Regions from separate parts of the Shigella sp. SIG6 genome, predicted to be linked through region 1. Evidence: riboswitches for the same ligand, from Rfam matches in the RefSeq annotation. Region 1 holds a riboswitch; the other holds the start of a gene.
The links. Region 1 has a riboswitch for thiamine pyrophosphate ahead of thiM (hydroxyethylthiazole kinase). Riboswitches for the same ligand answer to the same signal wherever they lie in the genome.
Positions count from the first base shown of each region.

Region 1 (7,477 bases):
CCAGTTACTACGTCTACGATACAAACAAAGTTAAATCTGGCACACTGGAGGCAACCGCATTAATCAACGTGAAATACGACTAATAACAAGCAAGACGAGCAAGTGGCTAATAATAAAAAATAACAAGGTGTCTGCATTTCCCCCTCATGATGAGGGGGCTTTTTTTAGCGATGATAAAAAATCTCACCGTCGTAGGCTTTAATGATTTTACCGTCGGTGTCGCTGATCAACACGTACGCGCCACCCATATAGGTCCAGTGCGTCCCGGCATCAGGCGCGGGCAGGTTACGTAACTGCCACTGCTTAATGTTGTACTCATCGGTGCGGTACATCTCTGGGACGGTATCACCTGGTTTGAAATGCTTAAAGTCAGCAATGAAACTACTTAACTCATACTTAGAAATTCCCGAGGTATTGGTCGAACCCGCGGTGGCTGGTGCGGCCCAGGCGGCACTGGTAACCAGCAAAAGCACACCCAGCAACATCTTATTTTTAATGGTCATAAACTCTCCACTTTGGGGATCTGTAATATCAGTCGCATATCTTTCCTGCCATACAATATAACTGACAAGCGATATTTTGTTAGTGATCCCATGATTTCGTAAAAAGTGTAAATGAAAGGATGCCCTAAAAGCATCCTTAGCGAGCAGAGAGTCAGCGGAAATAGCTGATTTAAGAATCATCCTGGGCTGAAGATAACATGCAAGCCTAAAGGATTGAGTTATCGCATTATGCCCATGAAGCCATGTACGCCCATATACACACCGACTAAGCCAATCAACAGACTGGAAAAATAGGGGGCGCGTTTAGCGAGAGTGTTAAATCCGCTCCAGCGTTTTGCGACCTGCTGAACGCTGATTGCTGCGCCAACGCCTACGGTGACAAGCGTTAACGCCAGGCCAATGCTGAAACTGACGACCAGTGTTGCGCCCAGTGTCAGGGCTTTCAACTGAATGCATATCAACAGCACGGTAATTGCTGCCGGGCAGGGGATAAGGCCACCGGTTAAGCCAAATAACAAAATTTGCCAGTTGATGACCTCTCTACCATCAAAGCGTCGTTTAATGTCATTGGCATGGGCTCGTGCATGGGCATCCTGATACTCGCCATGTTCGTGATGGTGATGATGTCCTTGGTCGTGGTGATGTTCGTGGTCTTGATGATGTTCGTGATCGTGATGATGGTGATGATGCTCATAATCATGCCCGTGCATATTCTCCAGCCAGTTGCGTTCGCCGCGCCAGGTACGCCAGAACATCCAGAACGCGGTGCCAATAATGATCACTGCGGAAATCAGCTGGAGCCACGGTTCTGCTGATTGAGCAGTAAAGCGCTTACTGATCACCATCCCGCCAAAGGCAATCAACCAGACCACCGCGGTATGCGAAATGGTTGCTGCCAGTCCGAGCATCACCGCCTGTTTAATGGTGCCTTTGATGGCGATGATAAACGCCGCCATCATCGTTTTTGAGTGCCCTGGTTCCAGGCCATGAAGCGCACCAAGTAAGATGGCGCTGGGGATGAAGAACCAGGCGTTTCCTTGCTGAAGAAGAGTTGTAAATTCGGTCATGATAATAATTCTTAGTATTAATTCGGCAATCTGATTCTACTCCCCCCAGTACCTGATACTACCCCCCCAGTAGATTAATAGTGCTATGATTTTTCATATTCTTGTTAACCAGGTGTTGCCATGTCTCATACAATCCGTGATAAACAGAAACTGAAAGCGCGTGCCAGTAAGATTCAGGGCCAGGTCGTGGCGCTCAAGAAAATGCTCGACGAGCCGCACGAATGCGCTGCAGTTTTACAACAGATTGCTGCTATCCGTGGAGCGGTAAACGGTCTGATGCGGGAAGTGATTAAAGGTCATCTGACGGAACACATCGTTCACCAGGGGGATGAGCTAAAACGTGAAGAAGATCTGGATGTCGTTCTGAAGGTGCTGGATTCATATATCAAATAATTTATTAACGCGATTGTAAAACTGCCGTTTTTCCTCGTTTACAACGGGTGCGCTGGACATTACCATCCTCCTCTGCGATTTATCATCGCAACCAAACGACTCGGGGTGCCCTTCTGCGTGAAGGCTGAGAAATACCCGTATCACCTGATCTGGATAATGCCAGCGTAGGGAAGTCACGGACCACCAGGTCATTGCTTCTTCACGTTATGGCAGGAGCAAACTATGCAAGTCGACCTGCTGAGTTCAGCGCAATCTGCGCACGCGTTACACCTTTTTCACCAACATTCCCCTCTTGTGCACTGCATGACCAATGATGTGGTGCAAACCTTTACCGCCAATACCTTGCTGGCGCTCGGTGCATCGCCAGCGATGGTTATCGAAACCGAAGAGGCCAGTCAGTTTGCGGCTATCGCCAGTGCCTTGTTGATTAACGTTGGCACACTGACGCAGCCACGCGCACAGGCGATGCGTGCTGCCGTTGAGCAAGCAAAAAGCTCTCAAACACGCTGGACGCTTGATCCAGTAGCGGTTGGTGCGCTCGATTATCGCCGCCATTTTTGTCATGAACTTTTATCTTTTAAACCGGCAGCGATACGTGGTAATGCTTCGGAAATCATGGCATTAGCTGGCATTGCTAATGGCGGACGGGGAGTGGATACCACTGACGCCGCAGCTAACGCGATACCCGCTGCACAAACACTGGCACGGGAAACTGGCGCAATCGTCGTGGTCACTGGCGAGGTGGATTATGTTACCGATGGACATCGTATCATTGGTATTCACGGTGGCGATCCGTTAATGACCAAAGTGGTAGGAACTGGCTGTGCATTATCGGCGGTTGTCGCTGCCTGCTGTGCGTTACCAGGCGATACGCTGGAAAATGTCGCATCTGCCTGTCACTGGATGAAACAAGCCGGAGAACGCGCAGTCGCCAGAAGCGAGGGGCCAGGCAGTTTTGTTCCACATTTCCTTGATGCGCTCTGGCAATTGACGCAGGAGGTGCAGGCATGAAACGAATTAACGCTCTGACGATTGCCGGTACTGATCCGAGTGGTGGTGCGGGGATTCAGGCCGATCTTAAAACCTTCTCGGCACTTGGCGCTTATGGTTGCTCAGTTATTACTGCACTGGTGGCGCAAAATACCCGTGGCGTACAGTCGGTGTATCGCATTGAGCCTGATTTTGTCGCCGCCCAGCTCGATTCGGTGTTCAGCGATGTGCGAATCGATACCACTAAAATCGGTATGTTGGCGGAAACCGATATTGTTGAAGCGGTGGCAGAACGGTTGCAACGTTATCAGATCCAAAACGTGGTACTCGACACCGTTATGCTGGCAAAAAGCGGCGACCCGCTGCTTTCACCTTCGGCGGTTGCTACGCTGCGCAGTCGATTATTGCCACAGGTTTCATTAATAACGCCAAACTTGCCCGAAGCTGCCGCCTTGCTCGACGCGCCACACGCGCGCACCGAACAGGAAATGCTGGAACAAGGGCGATCGCTGTTGGCGATGGGCTGTGGCGCAGTGCTAATGAAAGGTGGTCATCTGGATGATGAGCAAAGCCCGGACTGGCTGTTTACCCGCGAGGGTGAACAACGGTTTACCGCACCGCGCATTATGACCAAAAACACCCACGGCACTGGTTGTACACTCTCTGCGGCGTTGGCTGCACTACGCCCGCGCCATACAAACTGGGCTGACACCGTACAGGAGGCAAAAAGCTGGCTTTCATCGGCGTTAGCCCAGGCCGACACGCTGGAAGTTGGTCACGGTATTGGTCCGGTTCACCACTTCCACGCCTGGTGGTGAGCACCGTACTATAGCTGCTTTGGTTATTGTCAGCCTTTGGCACTGACATTCAGGGATGAAACCAATGCAGCTAAGAATTACCAGTCGAAAAAAACTCACCGCTCTATTATGCGCTCTTGGGCTAATTTCCATCGTTGCAATTTATCCGCGTCAGACGGTGAATTTTTTCTATTCGACAGCAGTTCAGATTACAGACTACATCCACTTCTACGGTTATCGCCCGGTTAAATCTTTCGCTATTCGCATTCCTGCCAGTTACACCATTCACGGATTAGATGTTTCGCGCTGGCAGGAGCGTATCGACTGGCAGCGGGTGGCAAAAATGCGCGACAACGATATCCGCTTACAGTTTGCTTTTATTAAGGCTACGGAAGGCGAAAAGCTGGTGGACCCCTATTTTTCGCGTAACTGGCAATTAAGCCGCGAAAATGGCCTGCTGCGCGGGGCGTATCATTATTTCTCCCCGTCGGTATCCGCTTCAGTTCAGGCGCGATTATTTCTGCAAACGGTGGATTTCTCACAAGGCGATTTCCCTGCCGTGCTGGACGTAGAAGAACGGGGAAAATTATCGGCAAAAGAATTACGCAAGCGGGTAAGTCAGTGGCTAAAAATGGTCGAAAAACGCACGGGAAAAAAGCCGATTATTTACTCAGGAGCCGTTTTTTATCACACCAATCTGGCGGGCTATTTCAATGAATATCCGTGGTGGGTGGCTCACTATTATCAACGTCGTCCGGACAATGACGGCATGGCCTGGCGCTTCTGGCAGCATTCCGACCGTGGACAGGTAGATGGCATCAATGGTCCGGTGGATTTTAATGTGTTTAATGGCACGGTGGATGAGTTGCAGGCATTCGTTGATGGGATTAAAGAAACGCCTTAAATAAGAAGCAGTGATATACTCCCACCAGACTCCCTGGCAGGAAAAAGACAAATGGAACAAGCGCATACCCAGCTGATTGCCCAACTGAACGAGCGTATTTTAGCGGCGGATAACACGCCGCTTTATATTAAGTTTGCCGAAACGGTAAAAAATGCCGTGCGCAGCGGGGTGCTGGAGCATGGCAATATTTTGCCCGGTGAGCGTGATTTAAGTCAGTTAACCGGCGTTTCGCGCATTACGGTGCGCAAGGCGATGCAGGCGCTGGAAGAAGAGGGCGTGGTGACGCGTTCGCGCGGTTACGGCACGCAGATCAACAACATCTTCGAATACTCGTTGAAAGAAGCGAGAGGTTTTTCTCAGCAGGTGGTATTGCGCGGGAAAAAGCCCGATACGCTATGGGTTAATAAGCGTGTCGTGAAATGTCCCGAAGAAGTTGCGCAGCAGCTGGCGGTCGAAGCGGGAAGTGATGTCTTTTTGCTTAAGCGTATTCGCTATGTCGATGAAGAAGCGGTATCGATTGAGGAATCGTGGGTTCCGGCGCATTTAATTCATGATGTTGATGCCATCGGAATTTCTCTTTATGACTATTTCCGCAGCCAGCACATTTACCCACAACGTACGCGTTCCCGCGTTAGCGCCCGGATGCCGGATGCCGAGTTTCAGTCACATATTCAGTTAGATAGCAAAATACCGGTGCTGGTGATCAAGCAAGTGGCGCTTGACCAACAGCAACGGCCTATTGAGTACAGCATTAGCCACTGTCGCAGCGATCTATACGTTTTTGTGTGCGAGGAGTAGTTCCTCGCGCGTTGGCGCACAATCACCGCCCCGATGCCCGACAACCCACGACGCCACTGCATTGCCCAGTAATACGGCATCCGCCAGTGGCAGACCAGAGGCCAGCCCGGCAAGTACGCCACCTGCATGACTGTCGCCCGCCCCAATGGTGTCTACAACTTGCGTTGGAAATGCCGGAATGCAGCCAGAAGCGTCGTTGCTGAAATACCATGCGCCTTCTTTATCGAGACGAACGATCAACAGCGCGGCAAATTTCTCCTGCCATTGCTTGCCAAGTGTTGTTATCTCTGCGGATAAAGCAAAACGTTCGGCGGCAATCTCAGCCTCTTGACGATTGAGTGACACTAAAGGTCGACAGGCCATGATCCGCGCCAGTAATGCGTCCGGGATATCGCCAATACGTGGGCCAAAATCGATAAACGGCGTCACGTCTTGCAGCTTTTCCAGCCATTCCACTAACAATTCGCCGCAGGGCGAGGCCAGTTGATAACCGGAAAAATAGAGCAGGTTGCCAGGCGCAACGGTTAATCGTGCCAACCATTGGCGATTCCATTGATTTTCCACACCGCTGAATGACATAAAAGTGCGTTCGCCATCCGGCTCAACCAGTGCCAGACACCAGCTGTTATCGCTTTCGGCGTTATCGATCAGGCTGATTAACCCCTCTTTCGCCATCCGGTTGCGAATAATCTCCGCCCACACGCCCTGACCGAGCGGCAAGGCATTACCCGCTTCGATGCCGAGGCGCTTTAACGCCACGGCAATATTCAGTGCGCAGCCGCCAACGTTAACGCTCTGCTGTTTCAGTTCGATATCGCACCCACGCCAGGGGAGGGCATAAGCGTCGGCGATCACGTCAATGACCGCCGCGCCGACGACCATCACCGGCTGACGCGTGGTTAATTCAGGCAGCAGTGTGTGTAATCGAGCGCCGCTCATACCGCCTCCCGTTGTTGACGATATTTCGCCAGCGCTGTGGCATAGCGGTTGAAATCAAGCTGATTTACCGCATCCAGCTCCGCCTTTAACGCAGGATCGACAGCGTTAATGCCATGCAACGCGCCGCAAATCGCCGTCGCCATAGCACCTATGGTGTCTGTGTCGCCGCCAAGATTGGCGCACAGGACGGCGCAGCGGTTTGGGTCGGTTTGTGCCAGTTCAACTAGCGCAATGGCGCACGGAACGGACTCAATAGTGCTGGTGCCTGCGCCAACGACCTGGTAAAGCTGTTCGCTGGCGGATTCGGTGCCGTCGGCATTACGCACAATTTTCAGCGCAATCTCCAGACGTGCCGCCAGTGAGGCGCTGAACGTGGTGGTGTGTTTTTGCTGTGCATGTCGCGCAATTGAAGACAATGAATCAACAATCGCTGACCAGCGTTCTCCGTCAATGGCACGAGAAATCGCCCATGCGATGACTACCGCGCCTGCAACCGCCAGATCGGATTTATGGGTCGGGCTGGACGCCAGCGCCACATCATCAATAAAGGAATCAACATCACGCGCTGGAAGCAAACAACCTAATGGCGAGACGCGCATCGCTGCGCCGTTGGTTACGCCGTTGTTTTCCAGTTCAGCAACGGGTTTACCGTCGCGAATGGCGTTAAGCGCAATCTTCGAGGTCGGACCTAGTACGTTTTTGTTAAAGGCGTCGAAACGCAACGCCCAGTCGAGAATATTACGCCCAATCAGATTCGGATCGATCTTGCCTTCACATTCCAGTAACGCATCCGCCAGACACAGGCCATCGAGGTATCGTCGGTGAATTCGGCGCGGTTAAAATAACAGGCCGCGTTATTCTCCTTTGGTCCAGGCAGAAAACGGTCAATCCAGCCAAAGTGTGCTTTAACGCGGCTGCGTGGCCAAAGCTCGGAGGGCATCCCCATCGCATCCCCTAACGCCTGTCCATAAAGAGCACCGAGAATACGTTCTGTTTTCATTTAACTTCCCCTTGTGTCAACGCAATATCTCGATCATCGACCTTGATAGCCGTAATTTCGTTGTCGGATTCGCGGAAAAAAATCAT
Region 1 covers NZ_JBQZXC010000061.1:9,247-16,723, forward strand. The annotation lists partial or broken gene ACUU1M_RS11725 (putative fimbrial-like adhesin protein) at 1-83, shown strand, start outside; gene rcnB (Ni(II)/Co(II) efflux transporter accessory subunit RcnB) at 165-503, opposite strand; gene rcnA (nickel/cobalt efflux protein RcnA) at 722-1,570, opposite strand; gene rcnR (Ni(II)/Co(II)-binding transcriptional repressor RcnR) at 1,691-1,963, shown strand; TPP riboswitch at 2,055-2,151, shown strand; gene thiM (hydroxyethylthiazole kinase) at 2,186-2,974, shown strand; gene thiD (bifunctional hydroxymethylpyrimidine kinase/phosphomethylpyrimidine kinase) at 2,971-3,771, shown strand; gene ACUU1M_RS11755 (glycoside hydrolase family 25 protein) at 3,836-4,654, shown strand; gene ACUU1M_RS11760 (GntR family transcriptional regulator) at 4,706-5,452, shown strand; gene ACUU1M_RS11765 (carbohydrate kinase family protein) at 5,426-6,391, opposite strand; partial or broken gene ACUU1M_RS11770 (ADP-ribosylglycohydrolase family protein) at 6,388-7,391, opposite strand; gene ACUU1M_RS11775 (nucleoside permease) at 7,388-7,477, opposite strand, start outside.

Region 2 (7,477 bases), on a different contig from region 1:
GCTTTTGCGACAGCATCTCCCACGCTGCCAGCAGCGCAGGATATTCGCGGAAGGAAAGAAAACCTGGAATGTAAGGCATGGTGGTGGCGATGCGGGCAACTTTATACTCCACCAGCTCAAGCGAGGGATATTTCAGCAGCACCATCGCCGCTCGCGTCACTTCTCCGCCCTGCTCAAACCCGACATCGGCTCCGGCGATCAGATCCGGTGGATCTTTATCGAGTCGATCCTCGCAGATCACAGAAGAAGCCAGTTCGATTTGTTGAGCGCGTAATGACGCGAGATCCATAATCGCTCCTTAGAGCCTGGTTCAACAGGCGTAATTGTTGAAGGCAGTTTGAGGCCGGACAGCGCGGAAAAACCGGAGCGTACACGTAGTACGTGAGGATTTTGAGCACTGCCCGGCCTCAAAATGGCAAATAAAATAGCCTGATGGATCAGGCTCTTAGCGGTGATACTGTTCAGACAGTCGATGCACTGCCTCCACGAACACGCCAGCATGTTCTGGCGGCACATCCTGATGAATGCCGTGACCAAGGTTAAAGACATGACCTTCGCCGTGACCGAAACCTGCAAGTATAGTCGCTACTTCTTCTTCAATGCGGCCAGGCGGCGCGTACAGCATCGACGGATCCATATTACCCTGCAACGCGACTTTATTGCCCACACGGCGGCGCGCATCGGCGATGTCCGTTGTCCAGTCGAGGCCCAGCGCATCGCAACCGGTTTCAGCCATGGCTTCCAGCCACTGTCCGCCGCCTTTGGTAAACAGCGTGACTGGCACGCGGCGACCGTCGTTTTCACGCAGTAAACCATCAACAATTTTATGCATGTAATAGAGCGAGAACTGTTGATAATCGCGCCCGGTAAGCACGCCGCCCCAGGTGTCGAAAATCATCACTGCCTGAGCACCGGCTTTAATCTGCGCATTCAGATACAAAGTGACGCTTTTCGCCAGTTTATCGAGCAGAGCGTGCAGCGCCTGCGGATCGGCATACATCATTTTTTTGATCACGGTGAAGGCTTTGCTGCTGCCGCCTTCCACCATGTAGGTTGCCAGCGTCCACGGGCTGCCGGAAAAACCAATCAGCGGCACTTCGCCTTTCAGTTCGTGACGAATGGTACGCACCGCGTTCATCACGTAACCCAGCTCATCTTCCGGGTCCGGAATTGGCAGTTTATCGACGTCGGCTTTGCAGGTGACTGGCGAGGTAAAACGCGGACCTTCTCCGGCTTCAAAATAGAGCCCTAACCCCATCGCGTCCGGCACGGTGAGGATATCGGAAAAGAGGATCGCCGCATCCAGCGGGTAGCGACGCAGCGGTTGCAAAGTCACTTCGCACGCCAGCTCGGCGTTTTTGCACAGCGACATAAAATCGCCCGCCTGGGCGCGCGTGGCTTTATATTCCGGTAGATAGCGACCCGCCTGGCGCATCATCCATACTGGAGTGACATCAACGGGCTGGCGCAGCAGCGCCCGCAGATAACGATCGTTTTTAAGTTCGGTCATTTTGGCTGTTCCTTAGTGCGTCAGGCGGTCAGTGTATCATCACTCATACTCTGCCCGACACATCGCCACAGTATCTTCTATCAGACGGCGCGCTACGGTGCCGGGCGGCGGGAGTAACGGCAAATCGTCATAGCGATACCAGTTCGCCTCGAGCAATTCTTTCGGGTCGATCACGATGTCGCCGCTGTCATATTCCGCCATAAACGCGGTCATTAAAGACTGAGGAAACGGCCACGGCTGAGAAGTCACGTAACGCAAGTTTTTAACTTTAATTCCGCTCTCTTCCATCACTTCCCGCGCGACTGCCTGCTCGAGGGTTTCGCCCACTTCGACGAATCCGGCAAGTACTGTATGGACACCGTTACGATGGCGGGTATGCTGGGCGAGGAGGATCGAATCATCGCGACGGATGGCAACAATAATGCAGGGGGCGATTTGCGGGTAGTAACGCTCACGGCAATGGCTGCACAGCATCGCCCATTCGGTTTTGCTCGGATACATTTCATGCCCGCAGTAACCACAGTATTTATGCGATCGGTAAAACTCCGCCAGTTGCACGCCACGTCCGGCCAGTTGAAACAGCCCAACATCGAGATCAATGACCTGACGTACCGACCCCATATCGTGACGCCGCTGCTGTTGTATTAACCAAACAGGTTCCCCCTGCCATTCGCCGATTTGTAGTGCGCGCTGACCCACAAGATCGAAATTTGCCGCTTCGCCATACGGCAATTCTCCCTTCGGCAACCATAATTTTTGTTCATGGCTGACGACCCACCAGCCGTGATCTAATTTTTCAATTATACGATCCATAGCTCTTGCACTACCTTTGCATCACTGGCATGTTTAACATGGTTTTTACATTTCTCACTGAGCAGTTTTTGAATACAAACTTGCGGAGTCAATCATGCTTAACCAGCTCGATAACCTGACGGAGCGCGTCAGAGGAAGTAACAAACTGGTTGATCGCTGGCTACATGTACGTAAGCATCTGCTCGTGGCTTACTACAATCTGGTTGGCATTAAGCCTGGCAAAGAATCGTACATGAGGCTAAACGAAAAAGCCCTTGATGATTTTTGTCAGAGCCTGGTCGATTACTTGTCTGCCGGACATTTCAGTATTTATGAGCGCATTCTTCATAAGCTGGAAGGCAACGGGCAACTCGCGCGCGCCGCGAAGATTTGGCCGCAACTCGAAGCCAATACCCAACAGATTATGGATTACTACGATTCCAGCCTGGAAACCGCCATCGATCATGATAATTACCTTGAGTTTCAACAGGTTTTATCTGACATCGGCGAGGCGCTGGAAGCGCGCTTTGTGCTGGAAGATAAGCTGATTCTGCTGGTGCTTGACGCCGCCCGCGTCAAACATCCTGCTTGAGTTCTGCGCTGTTAACGCGTAATTTACATTCAACGCCCCGTTTGTGGGGGCTAATTTCTTGTCGGAGTGCCTTAACTGGCTGAGACCGTTTATTCGGGATCCGCGGAACCTGATCAGGCTAATACCTGCGAAGGGAACAAGAGTTAATCTGCTATCGCATCGCCTTTGCGGCGATCGTCTCTTGCTTCATCCGTCGTCTGACAAGCCACGTCCTTAACTTTTTGGAATGAGCTATGTCTGCAACAAAACTGACCCGCCGCGAACAACGCGCCCGAGCCCAACATTTTATCGACACCCTGGAAGGCACCGCCTTTCCCAACTCAAAACGCATTTATATCACTGGCACACACCCCGGCGTGCGCGTGCCGATGCGTGAGATCCAGCTTAGCCCGACGCTAATTGGCGGTAGCAAAGAACAGCCGCAGTACGAAGAAAACGAAGCGATTCCGGTCTACGACACCTCCGGCCCGTATGGTGATCCGCAGATCGCCATTAACGTGCAGCAAGGGCTGGCAAAACTACGCCAGCCGTGGATCGATGCGCGCGCCGATACCGAAGAACTTACCGTGCGCAGTTCCGATTACACCAGAACGCGGCTGGCAGATGATGGTCTCGACGAGCTACGTTTTAGCGGCTTATTAACGCCAAAACGCGCCAAAACAGGACGCCGTGTCACCCAACTGCACTACGCCCGCCAGGGCATCATCACGCCGGAAATGGAATTCATCGCCATCCGCGAGAATATGGGCCGCGAGCGCATCCGTAGCGAGGTTTTACGCCACCAGCATCCGGGAATGAGCTTTGGCGCACATCTGCCGGAAAATATCACTGCGGAATTTGTCCGTGATGAAGTTGCTGCCGGACGTGCGATTATCCCGGCCAACATTAATCATCCGGAATCGGAGCCGATGATTATTGGCCGTAACTTCCTGGTAAAAGTTAACGCCAATATCGGCAACTCGGCGGTCACCTCTTCCATCGAAGAAGAAGTGGAAAAGCTGGTATGGTCCACGCGCTGGGGAGCGGATACGGTGATGGATCTCTCCACCGGTCGCTATATTCACGAAACCCGCGAGTGGATTTTGCGTAACAGTCCGGTGCCGATCGGTACAGTGCCGATCTACCAGGCGCTGGAGAAGGTTAACGGGATCGCCGAAGATCTTACCTGGGAAGCGTTCCGCGACACGCTGCTGGAACAGGCCGAGCAAGGTGTGGATTACTTCACTATCCATGCGGGCGTACTGCTGCGCTATGTGCCGATGACCGCGAAACGCCTGACCGGTATCGTCTCTCGCGGCGGTTCGATTATGGCGAAATGGTGCCTCTCCCATCATCAGGAAAATTTCCTCTATCAACACTTCCGCGAAATTTGTGAAATCTGTGCCGCTTATGACGCTTCGCTGTCGCTGGGCGACGGTCTGCGCCCCGGTTCTATTCAGGACGCCAACGATGAAGCGCAGTTTGCCGAATTGCATACGCTGGGCGAACTGACCAAAATCGCCTGGGAATATGACGTACAGGTGATGATTGAAGGCCCAGGCCATGTGCCGATGCAGATGATCCGCCGCAATATGACCGAGGAGTTAGAGCACTGCCACGAAGCGCCGTTTTACACTCTGGGGCCGCTAACTACCGATATTGCACCGGGCTATGACCACTTCACGTCGGGGATTGGTGCGGCGATGATTGGCTGGTTTGGCTGCGCGATGCTCTGTTACGTAACGCCAAAAGAGCATCTGGGTCTGCCCAATAAAGAAGATGTTAAGCAGGGGCTTATCACTTATAAGATTGCCGCCCACGCTGCTGACCTGGCAAAAGGGCATCCGGGCGCGCAAATTCGCGATAACGCCATGTCGAAAGCCCGCTTCGAATTTCGCTGGGAAGACCAGTTTAATCTGGCCCTCGACCCGTTTACCGCCCGCGCTTATCACGATGAAACCCTGCCCCAAGAGTCCGGCAAAGTCGCCCATTTTTGCTCCATGTGTGGGCCAAAATTCTGCTCGATGAAAATCAGCCAAGAAGTACGCGATTACGCCGCCGCGCAAACCATTGAAGTGGGAATGGCGGATATGTCGGAGAACTTCCGTGCCAGAGGCGGAGAAATCTACCTGCATAAGGAGGAAGCGTGATGTATCAGCCTGATTTTCCTCCTGTACCTTTTCGTTTAGGACTGTACCCGGTGGTGGACAGCGTACAGTGGATCGAACGTCTGTTGGATGCAGGCGTACGTACTCTCCAGCTACGCATCAAAGATCGGCGCGATGAAGAGGTGGAAGCCGATGTCGTGGCGGCAATTGCGCTGGGCCGCCGCTATAACGCGCGATTGTTTATCAACGATTACTGGCGGCTCGCGATCAAGCATCAGGCGTATGGCGTCCATTTGGGGCAGGAAGATTTGCAAGCCACCGATCTCAATGCCATCCGCGCGGCAGGCCTGCGGCTGGGCGTTTCGACACATGACGATATGGAAATCGACGTCGCGCTGGCAGCACGCCCCTCTTATATCGCGCTGGGACATGTGTTCCCGACGCAAACCAAACAGATGCCTTCTGCACCGCAGGGGCTGGAACAGTTGGCACGGCATGTTGAGCGCCTGGCGGATTATCCCACCGTGGCGATTGGCGGTATCAGTCTGGCACGCGCGCCTGCGGTGATAGCAACGGGTGTCGGCAGTATCGCCGTCGTCAGCGCCATTACTCAAGCCGCAGACTGGCGTTTGGCAACGGCACAGTTGCTGGAAATTGCAGGAGTTGGCGATGAATGACCGTGACTTTATGCGTTATAGCCGCCAAATTCTGCTCGACGATATCGCTCTTGACGGGCAGCAAAAACTGCTCGACAGCCAGGTGCTGATTATTGGTCTTGGCGGGCTGGGTACACCTGCTGCGCTATACCTGGCAGGGGCTGGCGTCGGGACGCTGGTACTGGCAGATGACGACGATGTGCATTTAAGCAATCTGCAACGACAAATCCTCTTTACCACTGAAGATATCAACAGCCCGAAATCGCAGGTCAGCCAACAGCGACTGACACAGTTGAATCCCGACATTCAACTGACAGCATTACAACAACGGTTAACGGGTGAGGCGTTGAAAGATGCGGTTGCACAAGCCGATGTGGTGCTCGACTGTACCGACAATATGGCGACTCGCCAGGAGATTAATGCCGCCTGCGTGGCACTCAACACGCCGCTTATCACCGCCAGCGCGGTCGGATTTGGCGGTCAGTTGATGGTACTGACACCGCCCTGGGAGCAGGGGTGTTACCGCTGCCTGTGGCCAGATAACCAGCAGCCAGAACGCAACTGCCGCACGGCGGGCGTGGTTGGCCCGGTGGTCGGGGTGATGGGCACTTTGCAGGCACTGGAAGCCATTAAGTTATTAAGCGGTATAGAGACGCCTGCGGGAGAACTCCGACTGTTCGACGGTAAGTCGAGCCAGTGGCGCAGCCTGGCGTTGCGCCGCGCCAGTGGTTGCCCGGTATGCGGAGGAAGCAATGCAGATCCTGTTTAACGATCAACCGATGCAGTGCGCCGCCGGGCAAACTGTTCACGAACTACTGGAGCAACTCGACCAACGACAAGCGGGCGCGGCTCTGGCGATTAATCAGCAAATCGTCCCGCGTGAGCAGTGGACGCAACATATCGTGCAGGATGGCGACCAGATCCTGCTTTTTCAGGTTATTGCAGGGGGTTGAGATGTTACGTATTGCGGACAAAACGTTTGATTCACATCTGTTTACCGGCACAGGGAAATTCGCTTCTTCACAACTGATGGTGGAGGCGATCCGCGCTTCCGGCAGCCAGCTGGTGACACTGGCGATGAAACGTGTCGACTTGCGCCAGCACAACGACGCTATCCTCGAACCGCTTATCGCGGCGGGTGTGGCCCTGCTGCCGAATACTTCCGGGGCGAAAACAGCGGAAGAAGCCATTTTCGCCGCCCATCTGGCACGTGAAGCGTTAGGCACAAACTGGCTAAAATTGGAGATTCACCCTGACGCCCGCTGGCTGTTGCCCGATCCCATCGAAACCCTGAAAGCCGCCGAAACGCTGGTACAACAGGGATTTGTCGTGCTGCCTTACTGCGGGGCCGATCCGGTATTGTGTAAACGTCTGGAAGAAGTCGGCTGTGCAGCGGTGATGCCGCTCGGCGCGCCGATTGGCTCGAATCAGGGACTGGAAACCCGTGCCATGCTGGAGATTATTATCCAGCAGGCCACAGTTCCGGTGGTTGTCGATGCTGGCATCGGCGTTCCCAGCCATGCCGCGCAGGCGCTGGAAATGGGGGCCGACGCGGTGTTAGTGAATACGGCGATTGCCGTCGCGGACGATCCCGTCAACATGGCGAAGGCATTTCGTCTGGCGGTAGAAGCAGGCCTGCTGGCACGTCAGTCCGGACCGGGCAGCCGCAGTTATTTTGCTCATGCCACCAGCCCGCTGACCGGATTTCTGGAGGCATCGGCATGAAAACCTTCAGCAATCGCTGGCGACAACTGGACTGGGACGACATCCGCCTGCGTATCAACGGCAAAACGGCTGCTGACGTAGAGCGGGCGCTAAATGCCTCGCAACTCACCCGCGA
Region 2 covers NZ_JBQZXC010000036.1:8,893-16,369, forward strand. The annotation lists gene nfi (deoxyribonuclease V) at 1-289, opposite strand, end outside; gene hemE (uroporphyrinogen decarboxylase) at 446-1,510, opposite strand; gene nudC (NAD(+) diphosphatase) at 1,550-2,323, opposite strand; gene rsd (sigma D regulator) at 2,418-2,894, shown strand; TPP riboswitch at 2,947-3,047, shown strand; gene thiC (phosphomethylpyrimidine synthase ThiC) at 3,128-5,023, shown strand; gene thiE (thiamine phosphate synthase) at 5,023-5,658, shown strand; gene thiF (thiazole biosynthesis adenylyltransferase ThiF) at 5,651-6,406, shown strand; gene thiS (sulfur carrier protein ThiS) at 6,390-6,590, shown strand; gene thiG (thiazole synthase) at 6,592-7,362, shown strand; gene thiH (2-iminoacetate synthase ThiH) at 7,359-7,477, shown strand, end outside.
Region 2: another riboswitch for thiamine pyrophosphate. It lies ahead of thiC (phosphomethylpyrimidine synthase ThiC); the one in region 1 lies ahead of thiM (hydroxyethylthiazole kinase).